Regions from separate parts of the Leptolyngbya sp. FACHB-671 genome, predicted to be linked through region 1. Evidence: predicted binding sites of a transcription regulator. Region 1 holds the regulator's gene; each other region holds the start of a gene.
What was found. The regulator NtcA, encoded in region 1, controls nitrogen genes in cyanobacteria. The targets are predictions, from matches to a motif close to TTTGTANNNNNNNNTACAAA.

Region 1 (3,419 bases):
CAGAAACGGACGCTACAATTTCTCCATCTAAAAATACAACCTGATTGGGGGTGGCAGCCGCAAACACCTGAATACAGGATTCCCCAGCTACGACACACGGTTCTCCCACGACATAGTTGCCTGCCGAAAGAATCCGCACAACGTATTCCTGTCCATCCCGAATTTGACTGACTAAACGCTCAACCTCAGCATTTGTAATATCGATGACTTGCTGATCTAAGTTATCTGCATCAGGTAAGATTTCTTGGACTGCGACTCGATTAGCCTCTAGCAATAGTTGATAAATTACCTGAGGCGCGACAGCCGGATCAACAATGCGAAAGGCACGAGATACAAGAGCTTGATTCCGCAGGAGAGCAACGTTGCCCTGGCGTAAGCCTTGAAACTCTCGCTCAAGAGATTGCACCTCTCGAACGAGGAATGTTCTTTGGGCTTCGAGTTGACGCAGCAGTTCTTCCCGTTCGGCAATCGCCTGATCCCGCAGCGCTAATTCTTCTTCTCGCTGTCGAATTAACTGCTGCCGCCCAACCTGAAGCTCCCGAATTTCTGACCGGAGGCTATTTGCCTGCTGTGTGACCCGACCCAGTTGAACACGGGCCTGCTCAAAACTAGAACGGATCTGACCCAGTTGGCGCTGAGTTTGGTTAAGTTGGTTTTGAGCCTGGTTAAGTTGAGCAGCGGTTCCGGCTTGACGAGCGACCGCCGCTTCCAAATCCCGATTAATCTGTCGCAGTCGCCTCCGGGCAGCCATTTGTTGCTCAATTGCCTGATCTCGTTGAGTCTCAATTTGCTGCTTTTCCTCGCTCACCTCTTCCAGGTCTTGGCGGGCAGTAGTTAAGTTCTCTTGAATTTCTTCATAGTCGAAAATACCGCGACGAAGCTGCTCACTCAAGGCAAACAGGAGCGCAAAAGTAGAAGCAGAAATAACGCTACCTGTGAGAACGGTAACAATCGTTGCAGTCTGTCGGGGGCGCAGGTTAAACAGGGTCAGCCGAGCTTTACCCACCCGCATCCCAAGGCGATCGCCCACCGTGGCGATCACCCCCCCCAGTACTAAAATTGCTGCAATCAGGACTAACTGAGCGGTCATCGCTGGTTAGAAACAGTCCAGATACAGCCTACTGCATTCTGAACGAGGTGAACGAGTCGATGCGTTGACTTAAGTAAATTGCTGGCTAAGGGCAACAGGATTATGAACGGTAATTTTCTTTTTGTGGATAGATATCATCTTATCTTGCCGCAGGTCACCTAGCAGACGAGTTACTGTCACGCGGGTAGAACCAATTGCCTCGGCGATCGCCTGATGCGACAACTTCAGGTCAATCGTGATCCCATCCGGGCTGGGCATGCCAAAGTCGCGGCAAAGAATCAGCAGGAAACTCACCAGCCGAGAACCCATATCTCGGTGTGCCAGCGTTTCGATCATCATCTCGGTTTGCAGAATCCGAGATGAAAGTCCCTGGAGCATCAGCATCGACAGCTCAGGGTTATCTTTCAGCGCCTTCTCAACCTGCTCAATTGGAACCGAAAGCAAATCAACAGGTGTAAAAGCAACGGCGTGGTAAAACCGATCAGAGCGATGTCCCGTGATTAGAGACAATACGCCAAACACGCTGTTTTCTCGCAGCAGAGCAACCGTAATTTCCTCTCCAGCCTCGTAGACTCTGGACAGCTTCACGGCTCCTTTGAGCAAAAAATAGACGCGCTCAGCGGGATCACCCGGAAAGAAAATAGTCTTACTTCGATCAAACGACTCCACCACAGGCGGAAAAGCCCCGCCACTCAGCTGCCGAAATACATTCGCTAGCGGTGGTCTATCTTGCGTCACTACCATACCCTCGCCCTACCCACTGTCGTATAGACTGAATCAGGTCATGCATAGATCCCCTGCTTCCTGTGAGAGATCTCTGACTTTAGAACACTAAAACTTAACTGCGAGACTGTTTTTTGTACACGACGATACAAAATCTGCCAACCTGTATCGAAAGTCCCTCAGTAAATCCACATAACTTTGCGTCGGTAGCGCTGAACTTGTTCAAAATTAAGCCAGGTTTGAGCTTTGATGAAGGGACTCGAAAGGCTTGTGTTATCTGCGATACAAGGCGATCGCCCTAAAGTGAAACGACCACACCAAAACGAATCCTCTATCCTTAGATCCTAGTTTTCCAGTATTCTCCTAGTTGCGCCTAAATAAAGATTTTTCACAGATTCTCATGCTGAACTTGACTGGCAAAAACGCTCTCGTCACAGGCATCGCCAACAACCGCTCGATCGCCTGGGGAATCGCCCAACAGCTTCATCAAGCTGGAGCCAACCTGGGCGTGACCTTTCTGCCCGACGAAAAGGGACGGTATGAAAAGAAAGTGGCAGAACTGGTAGAGCCGCTCCAACCCAGCTTGTTCTTGCCTTGCGACGTGCAGAACGATGAGCAGATCGAGTCGACCTTTAAAACCGTTGGGGAGAAATGGGGCAAGCTCGACATTTTGATTCACTGCCTCGCCTTTGCCAACAAAGATGACCTGACCGGCGGCTTCAGCAAAACTAGCCGCGATGGATTCAACCTGGCGATGGACGTTAGCGCCTACTCACTGGTGCAGCTTAGCCGCGCCGCTAGCCCCCTTATGACCGAAGGCGGCAGCATCATCACGTTGACCTATCTGGGCGGTGTTCGCGTCATTCCCAACTACAACGTTATGGGAATCGCCAAAGCAGCTCTGGAAATGAATGTCCGCTATCTCGCCGCAGAACTCGGACCCCAAAACATTCGCGTAAATGCCATCTCTGCTGGCCCAATCCGCACCCTGGCTTCTTCAGCCGTTGGTGGAATTCTAGACATGATTCACCACGTTGAAGAAATTGCCCCCCTACGCCGCACCGTCACCCAAACCGAAGTCGGCAATACGGCTGCTTTCCTCGCAAGCGACCTCTCCAGCGGCATTACGGGTCAGGTTCTCTACGTTGATTCTGGCTACGCCATCATGGGAATGTAGGCTAACAAAGTTTGTTAGACCTTGAATTTCTTGTATTGGGTGGAGCTTCAGACTGAAAAGAATCTGAAGATTAAAAGAACTTGCGTAATCTCCACTAAACGTTCAAAGTTAGTTGCGCTTAGTCTTGGAGTGTTGTTGGCAGGTGCCAGCAAAAACACGATGAGGCATAGAGCATTATGGGGCAGTTATTCGATCGTGTTAGCCGAGTAGTTCGAGCTAATCGGAACTCCAATGAAGGGGATTGCAAGAAAATTTACCTGAACGAGGGAACTACCCTAACTGCTGGAGGAGCAGTTACAGGTGCTTCTATTGGCAAGGTTGGAATATTAGCAGGTGGGACAGGCTACAGTCTTGGTGCCGTTCCACTTGCTGCCGTTGGTGCGTTAACGGGTGCAGCCCTTTATGAAGCATTGCGATCGCTTCTTGAAA
Region 2 (3,419 bases), on a different contig from region 1:
TTTACTGCTTCTTGAATTTCAGCAATCAATCCTTGTGGGCTGCGATCGAGTAAGAGGGAGCTGGAAAGGCGGCGACGACTGGGTGTGATGTCATATTCCCCTAGCTGCTCCAGCATGAGGTCATCCTTGACCAAGACATGATCTGCATTGAGATCTGCATTCAGAGACTCAAGCCGAAATTTGCTCCGAAGGCGATCGCCCACCTTATCCGTTAGACAAACTCTGCCTACCTCACCTGCCCCCTCCGCATATTTTGCTTGCTGTACCGTACTACCCAATAGCACATGCGCCATTCTCATCGGTGTGCCGATGTCTGCTGTAAGAAAGCGTCCGGTATGAATCCCCACCCGCATTTCAAGACAAAATTTGCCTTGAGGCGTTTCTATATCCTTAAAATGAGCCATTGCCCGCTGCATTCGCAAGCCTGCTCGCACTGCCTGAGCAGCATCACTCTCATATGAGTCAGCTAGAAACTGTACCAGTATTGCATCCCCTGTGAACTCAAGCAGATCGCCACCTGATTTGCTTACGATCTCGACCATCTCGGAGAAATAGCGATTGAGTATGTCCAGCAGCAGCAGCGCGCCTTGCTGACCGTGGGCTGCGTTTGCCTCCATTAGAGGGGTAAAACCTGCTAGGTCAGTGAATAACAGCGTGCCCTCTTGCCAGGAATAACGCACCTCACCTGGACAGGGCGGCAATTCTAGAACCTGCCGGGGCATATAGCCGTGTAAAACATGTTGAAGCGTTCGCAAATGCTCAAACACCCGCATTAAGCTATTGGGCAACGGCTCAACCCAAATTTCTGCATATAAGCTAGCAGGCAAAAGCTGCCGCAATCGTAACTCAATTGCTGCCAAATCAGGAGCAGAGTCAAACAGCATCAAGTTCTACCAATGGAATATGAACTGAACTATAGCAATTCTCCATTTGTAGAAATTGTTTTAAAGGCTAATCGCCTTGCCTGTTCAAGTTCAGTTGGTAGGGCAGAACCTTCAAGTCAAATTTCGATTCGGGTACACAAAATTTCTGCCTGAAAGCCTCGCTCCAAAAAATCAGGCACAATTTTCCCTCTTGTCGAGATGTGATAACTCGCTGTCTCGGCAAGAGGGAATAGAGTATGCCCTGGAAGGGCAGTGTGTTGTTTAAAGGGCTTTTAGTGTTTAGATGGCTTCTAAGTTTTTCTCGCCTGTACGAATGCGGATGATTTCGTCCACGGGCGTGATGAAAATTTTGCCATCGCCAATTTCGCCAGTGCGGGCAGCGACGATAATTTTTTCGACGACCATGTCAACCTGATCATTCTCTACAACGATCTCGACTTTCAGTTTTTGTAAAAATTCAACTGTATACTCTGAACCGCGATAGCGCTCGGTCTGTCCTTTTTGCCGTCCAAATCCTCGAACTTCAGAAACGGTCATGCCGACAATGCCTGCATTTACCAGTGCAATCTTGACTTCATCTAGCTTAAAAGGGCGAATAATTGCTTCAACCTTTTTCATGTATCCCTTCACTCCTTACTCGGTTCACTAATGCGCTTACTAGCATGAATGTTTCTACCACCGCTAGGAAGTGATATTTTGTAACATTCAATACATTTTACGGTAGAGCTATCAATCCTCATCTTGCCACTACCGTCTTTCAAAATCGGGTTTTGTTTAACTTGCAATCTTTAAGGAATACGAAGTAGACAAATTCCAGATTGAGCGGATTGGGCACTACTTAGCATAATGGCAGTAGGGAGGTTGGGGAATTATGGAGCAGGGCATTAATTTGGTGACAAAGGTCAAAAGTCAGGTCACAGATCGGCTGACAGCAATGTTTGGAGAAGCTCAGAACGCTGCTGCTAGTTTTTCTGAGCAGGCAACCCAGACGATTGCCCAGCCTATTCATCAAACTAAAGCAACCCTAACTGAAACGGCAGCAAGTGCTAGGACCTCCCTGGATGGAATGATTGGTGGAACAATGCAGCGCGGTGGACGTATGGGAAATGCTTTTGGAGAAGGAATGCAGAACGTTGTCTTAGGTTCCTTTCAAGACTGGCTGACAACTCACCCGATGTTGGCGTGGCTGATTACGCACCCGCTCTATGCTTTGGTGATCGGGCTGTTGCTGTTGGTGCTGCTGTGGGGACTGATTGGGGCGATCGCCAACCTAGTGCAGCAAGCCTGGGTTGCTTTACTTCACGCCCCGCTGAGGCTGATTCACTGGGTCTGGTGCAGCATCATTAGTTTGTTTACGGTTGCTACCTTGCCTAAGTCCGCTCCTGAACCAGACAAAAACCAGCGGCTAGCCGATCTGCTGAACCAACTAGAAGCAATTCGCCTGCAACAAGATCAACTGCTTGAAGAAGTGAAAGCGATTCTGGCACTAGAAGCCTCTAAGCAACCTTGAAAGGTTTGAAATTTAAGCTTCGCCTAGGGGCGTAGCATTCCGCAGATAAACTCTGAACCATACTGAGAATTTCTGCCCGAATGCTACGCCCTCAAGGACTGCGGTAGTGGAAGGGTAACTGTAGCAACCTATCCCATACCCGGAATTAGCCCCGCACCTAGCCGCTTCATCGCTCGATTAGCAACGTCTGCATAACGCAGTTCGCCACACAAGATTTTGACCATCCGCTCAGTTGCGGAAGGGCGCTTGACTCCTACCCGATAGCCAATGCCAGGTGCCCGGTAAAAGATCCCGGCAAGGCGTTGAGCCCAAACCATATCAGCGCCCCATTCATCGCTAATGACTTGGGTATAGCGTTCTAGGGCATTTTTGTCCCCAGCGATCGCCCCATCAATTGCCTCTGCTGCCTTTACCCCAGTAAAGATAGAAGGACGAATCCCTTCAGCAGTAAACGGATCAACAACACAGGCAGCTTCACCCGCTAGTAGCGCGTTTTGCGTATGCAGCTTTTGGTTGCCATCCCACAAGCAAAGCGGATGTCCATATTGCTGCGTGGTCTTAAGGTCAATGCCAAACAGGGTAGCGTATTCGGTCAAGATTGCTTTGAAATCTTGCTGCTCACCACCCCGGAAGGTGCCTACACCAATCGAGTAGCCATCTGCCTTAGGGAAGTTCCAGATATAGCCATTCTTGACCATACCAAACTCAAAATGAGCAGATTCGGGGTCTTTCACATTGGCTGCTGCTTCGGCTTCTAGCGCTCCCGCAAAACGGCGTTTGCGGTCTTTGAAACCAAGCCATTTTGCCATTGACCCTTTAGCTCCATCCGCTGCAATCACGTAGCGTCCGGTGACGGGCCCATTTGCAGTATTAACTTGCCAGTGGTCACTCTTAAACTCAATTCCTGTAACTTCGGTATTGTCACGGAGTTCTGCGCCTTGCTTCTGCGCCTGCTGCACGAGGAAATGGTCAAATACATCCCGCCGCACCATCCAAATGGGTTCTGAGTCCTTTAGCTTTGCCTC
Region 3 (3,419 bases), on a different contig from region 1:
CGGCGGTGAGAGCAACCGTTGTTAAAGGATCAACCATACTAGTAGAGAAAATGTTGGAATTGACTCTAGGATAAGCGATCGCTCTAGGAGAAGGCTAGTTACCTCAAATCCTTGATGCAGACAAGTAGTAACGGTTCGCAATTGCAAAAGAAGTAATTTGCCTATCCGCTCGGTGAATTCTTATACTCGTCCATCGAATTCACGAACCTGTTTATTAAATTTGCAAACCCATTTCTTGAATTCGTGTACCCGCTTGTTGAATTTCTATACCCACTCGTTGAATTTGCAAACCCATTTATCGAATTTGAGTAGGCTACATCCTTGATCAAGAAAAGTGACGACCGAAGTTTTACGGTTATTTTTTGCGAGAGAGACAAAATTAGCAGAAATTTTCGGGTAAATCACCAGTGTCAAAGGGCGATCGCCTCTCTTATCTTGGCAATGTCAACCAACTATTCGGGGTGTTAATCATGCCACGCTTAAAGCGCAGTTCCACTGTTTTAGATAAAGCTGAGCGTCGAGCCGCCGCACTGAAATCAATTAGTTTCTCTCTTGATTTGGGTAATGGGTTAACTCTCGAAACCTTCAGCGAGTTGATTCAGGATATGCAAGACAAGCTAGAAGCTTACAATATGGCTCTTTCTGCGGTCGATGCAGCCCACAGCAAAGTGGAAGAAGTAGAGCGATCGCTGCGAAATTTATCTGAACACATGCTCTTGGGCGTTGCGGTTAAGTACGGCAAAAACAGCCTTGAGTATGAGATGGCGGGCGGCACCCGCAAGAGCGATCGCAAGCGCCCTGTGCGAAAAGCAAAAGTAGTGGCGATCGATTCTGAAGCCGTTTAGGCGACTACGGTCCTTCAAAATTAAACGCAAATAACCTGTAATCGTTTTTGAGAGAAGCGCGAAAACCATCTTTATCTCGAAAACAATTTTGTTTTTCAAAATACAGAATGATCCGTTTGAGTACTCGTAATATTGCTGCTACTCAAGGATATATGTTCAAAAGCTCATATTTTTCTTGATAGCAAATCTTGCATGGATTGGGTTTGTAAAAGGGTTAACAATCCGATAGCTTGAGTATTCGAAAAGTTGGGCTTTAGCTCATCAGGTGAATGTTTAAGCTATCTATCTTTAACCCATATTTCACCCACATCTAAAAGCAATTAATTTGAGGAATGTTTGAAAAGGTCAGTCTCTAGCCTAAAGGCTGTAGGAGCGTAGCATTCGGTAGATAAACTTCGGTACAAACCAAAAACTTTTGTCCGAATGCTACGCCCTTACGGGGAATACGCTAAATCCCTACAGAAGGTTATTTACTGTTTTTCGAGTTTCCTCCAAAAGAATCTAACCCAGGCATTAATGCTGTCTATTTTAAGATACGAATTCTGACATTCGGTCAGGCTTTGTGTACTTGTTCTCCTGTGTCTCCCTGTAAAGGACTTTGCGATGAAAGTGCAGCGAAAAGGAACTCGCCAGAAATGGTGGAATCGTTCCAAACAAATCGGATTTGCTTGCCTGAGTGCGTTGTTGATTGTAGGAACCTGGGGAATTAAATCCCTGGCTCAAGGCCCGGTTCCCACCAATGGCAGCGGCGAATCGTCTTATGTGTTGTTGGCAACACCAGAAACGACCCATCTAGGATTTTTTAGCGTCGATTTGCCGCCTGTGCTGCGGGTAAAGTCGGGCGACACGGTGACTTTCTCCACCTTTCCCAACGTCGGAGAAGAGGCGCGTCCAGGGCGATCGATTGAGGAATTGGTGGCATCAGCCGATGCGTTGGCAAACGAACGCAAGCTGATCGGACCCCACTCCCTCACTGGTCCGGTTTACGTCGAAGGGGCTGAACCGGGTGATGTGCTGGAGATCAAAGTTAAAGAGGTCGTGCCTTCAATTTATGCGGGGCAGATCGTGTTTCCGGGCGATCGCAGCCTGGGGCTTTTGCCCGAAGAATTTCCGCAGGGCACCATCAGTCACCTGTATGTAGATTTGGCGAACGAGACAACCAGTTTTGCTGAGAATGTAACCCTTCCCGTTAAACCTTTCATGGGAATCATGGGCATTGCGCCGCCTCCAGATTTTTCTGCCAGCAATCCAGAAGCAGGCGATGCCTGGGAAATTCGCCCCGAACGGATTGACACATTAGATGGATTGCGCCGCGTCTCCAGCGTTCCGCCTGACCTGTGGGGCGGCAACATGGACAATAAAGAGTTGACGGCTGGCACTTCTCTGTTTGTCCCGGTGTTTAATTCGGGGGCGCTGTTCTCAACCGGAGATGGTCACGTCAATCAGGGCAATGGTGAAGTCGGCTTGACTGCATCCGAAACGGCAATGCGAAGCGTGACCGTGCAATTTATCGTCCACAAAGATCTGGATTTGATTCGTCCGATCGCTGAAACGCCAACTCACTTCATGACAATGGGCTTTGACCCGAATGTAGATAAGGCGATGAAGATTGCGACTCGTGACATGGTGGATTTGTTGGTCAAGAGTACGGGTTTGACTCGCTTGCAGTCCTATTCTTTGTCCAGCCTGGCAATGGATTTGAACATCACGCAGGTGGTGGATATCAACCGGGGCGTTCACGCGCTGGTGCCCAAGTCGATTTTTACCAACTACACCCCGATTGCTGAGCTACAGGGAATGGTTCAAACGGAGCAGCCATAGAGCAACTTTGAACTGTGAAATAAAGGAATACATAGGATGGGCGAAGCAAAGCGAAATCTATGCGGGCATTGGGCTTTGCGCTAATTCATTTAACCTATGAGCTAAGCAGAATCAGGCTCAAGATGGGGTGGCGTAATGGAATCGATGTGGGTGTTGGGTTCCGCTTTGCTTCACCCAACCTACTTTTAAGTCGGTGTTAGTTGATGTGTTAGGAGAGATCTTCATGAAAATGGCTTTTTCGTCGTTTACCGTTCCCGCTCTGGAGTCCCCGATCGCCGGAATTAAATCGACATTATTCAAAACAGGGACAGTAGCAACTGCGGTGATGGTTGTGGTCACGCTGATTTGTGTTGGAATCTGGGTTACGCCTCTGCAAATTCCGTCACTGTCGCAGCTCCATCTGCCTGTTGGAAATGGATTGCCAGCAACCTATCATCAGGCAATGCAATTGCGGCAGCAGGGTGACTTAATCGGAGCGTTGAATTACCTGGAGCAGGCAGCGATCGCCTCTCCCCAAGCGGTTCCTGTTCTTTATGAATTGGGACGAGCTGAGTTTCAACTGAGTCAGGTAGAAGATGCGATCGCCCACTATCGCGAAGCGCTTGCCCAAGATCCAGACCATGCCGCTTCTGCTTATCGGCTAGGCAGCATCTTAGTGACGCTGGGCAGTGTCGACGAGGGAATTGAATATCTCCAGCATTCTGTTGCCGTTGCGCCAACTGCGCTGACCTACTACGACTTAGGAATTTCGCT
Region 4 (3,419 bases), on a different contig from region 1:
CTCTGCAATCTGCTTGGCAAGCCGAACCTTCGACGTGGAGATCACTGACTATAACTATCCGTCGCGATTTATCGACTTCTAATGAGAGAGCAAGGGGCTCGGCTGCGTCAGATTGCCGTTCTCGGTGGCTACACGCACCACATCGCCAGAGCGGTCGATCGCCTTCGTAAAGACTTTAACCAGCCGCTTCGGATTGAAAACATTGCACGAGAGCTTGGCATGAGTGTTTCGGGCTTTCATCATCACTTTAAGTCGGTTACTGCCATGAGTCCTTTGCAGTTCCAAAAGCAACTGCGGCTTCAGGAGGCTCGCCGTCTAATGCTGGGGCAAAATCTGGACGCGACCACTGCGGCGTACCAGGTGGGGTATGACGATCCTTCACACTTTAACCGAGAGTATAAGCGGCAGTTTGGTGCACCCCCAATGCGCGATGTGGAGCGGCTAAGAGAAGTCGCAAAAATTGGTTCAACTTAGTTCTTCACAGGTCTACTTCAGGCTCCGTAAAACGTCTGTCTCACATCTGTTGTGCTCTTGTCGCTGCGTTTAATTGAGCACGAAAATGCGGTTTCCTGCTCAGAATTATCCCTTATCATAAAGCCATTCAGTAGAAGAGCAGTCAACAGGGCACAGATTGCAAATGAGTATCCATAAGTGAGTATCTATAAAAGATATTTCTTCGAGAGTGAGGTAGTTCAACTTGACTTATAGAAGACAGTTTATGGCACTCTCGGTGTCCACTCTGCTTGGGTTCGTAGTATCTGATACAGGTAAAGTAGTTGCCTTGCCTTATTTGCAGCAATTGCTAACTCAAAGTCAAACTCAAGTTGGAACAACGTTTAGCCAACTTCAGTGCCAATACATTAACTTGAACTATCAAGAAGCCTTTCGTCAGATTTGCTCTCTTGGACTTAAGAGAATTCGCTTATGTAGCTACTGGCATGAGATTGAGCCATTAGAGAACTCGTTTGATTTCACGACTCTTGATTGGTTACTTGATGAAAGCCACAGACACGGAATCGAAGTGATACTTACAGTTGGCATGAAAGCACCACGCTGGCCAGAGTTTCACTTCCCCAGTTGGCTAGCTGCCCAACAGGATACTTCTATCACTTCTCAACCTGTTGATCACAATGCAGCGATCGCCAATTACACATTACGCTTCATTCAAAAAGTTATTGAACATACCCGCGATGCGCCCAATCTTAAATACTGGCAGATTGAGAATGAACCGTTCACTCGACTAGCCATTACATCGGGGCGTTATTTGAGCTATGAATTTGTGCGTCAAGAGGTTGAGTTAGCCCGTACACTAGCGCTGCCGAGACAGAAACTGTTGCTAACTAATGCAATTACACTACCCGATGCAGGCTCGAATGAGGACGATCGAGCATTCCAGGAAAGCCTATCGCTTGCTGATGCAGTTGGAATCAATGTTTACACACAGGTTCCAGATGGCAATCTATCTAGTTACCTACAACCATCCCCTGCATACTGGTACAAACTCAATGCATGGCAACAACAACTGTCTACGAGCGGCAAAGAAGCATGGGTTTCGGAAGCACAAGCGGAACCTTGGGAACCGAATCACCTTGTTGCCCTGGATGCTGTTCAGTATCCCAGTTCATCTCCCCAACAAACTTCTGGGCTTGTAAACCTGTTAGTGGATTTAGGCTATCGCACTATTTTGCTGTGGGGGTGCGAATACTGGTACTGGCATCAACAAAATGGGCGCGATCGCTGGTGGAACACGATCGAACAATTATCAAAAGCACCTTCTCAATCTATCCAGGAAGTTTGATATCCCACAAATATCATTGTTCTGACTGTTGATCGGGTAGCCCCTTTTTTGCCCTGTTCTGTATTCCTCTGTATTCAATAGACCTCTGAATCACTTCTTAAGGCGTGAATGGTAGCGCAGCGGAGCCGCGCTACCATTCATGCTGAAGGTCTACCACGACCACAGATGGACAAACTGGAAAAATAAACAGTAACAAAGATTACAAAATAGAATATTTTTTAGAAAAACGGCTAGTCTGGCCATAGGGATCAATAAATAGACATTCAGTTCGTGGAATTCCACGATTGCGAGAAGATTTATGGTTTTATCACCGCTGGTACCGTTAGAAGCACCTTCTCCAGCTCACATTTGCCCAGCCGATCAAGCCTGTAGCTATCTTGAGGCGGCAGCTAGAGAATTGCATTTAGATCAAGGTGTTCTAACTATTCTGAGCAATCCGCGTAAGGTCGTCACTGTCTCCATTCCCATCAAGTTAGATAATGGCGAAGTGCGGGTTTTTGCGGGACATCGCGTTCAGCACTGCGATATTCTTGGACCTTATAAAGGCGGGACTCGCTATCACCCAGCCGTAACGTTGCAAGAGGTTTCGGTGCTGGCCATGCTGATGACGTGGAAGTGTGCGCTGTTAGGCATTCCTTATGGTGGAGCCAAGGGAGGAATTGCGCTCGACCCCAATCGTTATAGCGTGAATGAATTGGAGCGGATTACGCGCCGCTATACCAGTGAGTTAATTAAAGACATTGGCCCATCTGTTGATATCCCGGCTCCTGATGTGGGCACCTCAGCCCGCGAAATGGCATGGATGATGGACACCTACTCGATGAATGTGGGCCATGCGGTGCCAGGAGTAGTAACGGGTAAGCCCATTTCAATTGGTGGGTCGCGCGGGCGCGAAATGGCTACCGGACGAGGAGTGATGATTGTGGTACGGGAAGCGTTGGCAAAGCAGGGAAGGGCGATCGCCGATTCCCGCATTGTCATCCAGGGTTTTGGAAATGTTGGCAGTGCCGCAGCTCTATTGCTACATCAAGCTGGAGCTAAAATCCTGGCAGTATCTAGAGGCTCTGGCGGAATTTTTGCGGCAGATGGGCTCGACATTCTAGCGCTCAAGGCCTACTCTGCAGAACATGACAAAAACCTGAAAGGCTTTCCTGGCTCCGTTCCCATTAGCAATGCTGAGTTACTGGCTTTACCGTGCGATGTTCTCATTCCAGCCGCTCTAGAAAACCAAATTACTACGGACAATGTTGACCAGGTAAAAGCCAGCATCGTTGCAGAGGCGGCAAACGGACCAGTTTCCTTAGAAGCAGACCGGGCACTAGAGGCACGAGGAGTAACCGTTCTTCCAGACATCCTGGCAAACGCAGGCGGAGTAGTGGTGAGTTATCTGGAGTGGGTGCAAGGACTTTCCTACGTGTTTTGGGATGAAGAACGAGTTAACCGAGAAATGGAAGGATTAATTGTCCACGCCTTTCAGCAGGTAATGGAGCAGTCCCAGATGAGACAGGTGCCAATCAGGCTTGCCGCATACATGCTAGGGGTAGGGCGGGTTGCTCAAGCTCTGATCGACCGAGGACTTTATCCGTAATAACGTTTCTCTAAGAAGGGGCTACAGGTAGAA

Region 2: the regulator NtcA is predicted to act here: its motif matches at 1,580-1,599, upstream of H6F93_RS26520 (P-II family nitrogen regulator).
Region 3: the regulator NtcA is predicted to act here: its motif matches at 1,366-1,385, upstream of H6F93_RS12705 (acetamidase/formamidase family protein).
Region 4: the regulator NtcA is predicted to act here: its motif matches at 1,985-2,004, upstream of H6F93_RS28640 (Glu/Leu/Phe/Val family dehydrogenase).

What each region holds. Positions count from the first base shown of each region.
Region 1 covers NZ_JACJOV010000056.1:83,572-86,990, reverse strand. Annotated here, with positions in the region: gene H6F93_RS05675 (DUF3084 family protein) at 1-1,090, opposite strand, end outside; gene ntcA (global nitrogen regulator NtcA) at 1,160-1,834, opposite strand; gene fabI (enoyl-ACP reductase FabI) at 2,214-2,990, shown strand; gene H6F93_RS33860 (PspA/IM30 family protein) at 3,167-3,419, shown strand, end outside.
Region 2 covers NZ_JACJOV010000153.1:258,363-261,781, reverse strand. Annotated here, with positions in the region: gene H6F93_RS26525 (adenylate/guanylate cyclase domain-containing protein) at 1-884, opposite strand, end outside; gene H6F93_RS26520 (P-II family nitrogen regulator) at 1,164-1,502, opposite strand; gene H6F93_RS26515 (hypothetical protein) at 1,756-2,394, shown strand; gene H6F93_RS26510 (geranylgeranyl reductase family protein) at 2,523-3,419, opposite strand, start outside.
Region 3 covers NZ_JACJOV010000094.1:120,708-124,126, forward strand. Annotated here, with positions in the region: gene H6F93_RS12700 (hypothetical protein) at 408-845, shown strand; gene H6F93_RS12705 (acetamidase/formamidase family protein) at 1,449-2,666, shown strand; gene H6F93_RS12710 (tetratricopeptide repeat protein) at 2,890-3,419, shown strand, end outside.
Region 4 covers NZ_JACJOV010000157.1:108,308-111,726, reverse strand. Annotated here, with positions in the region: gene H6F93_RS28650 (helix-turn-helix transcriptional regulator) at 82-474, shown strand; gene H6F93_RS28645 (beta-galactosidase) at 719-1,798, shown strand; gene H6F93_RS28640 (Glu/Leu/Phe/Val family dehydrogenase) at 2,097-3,386, shown strand.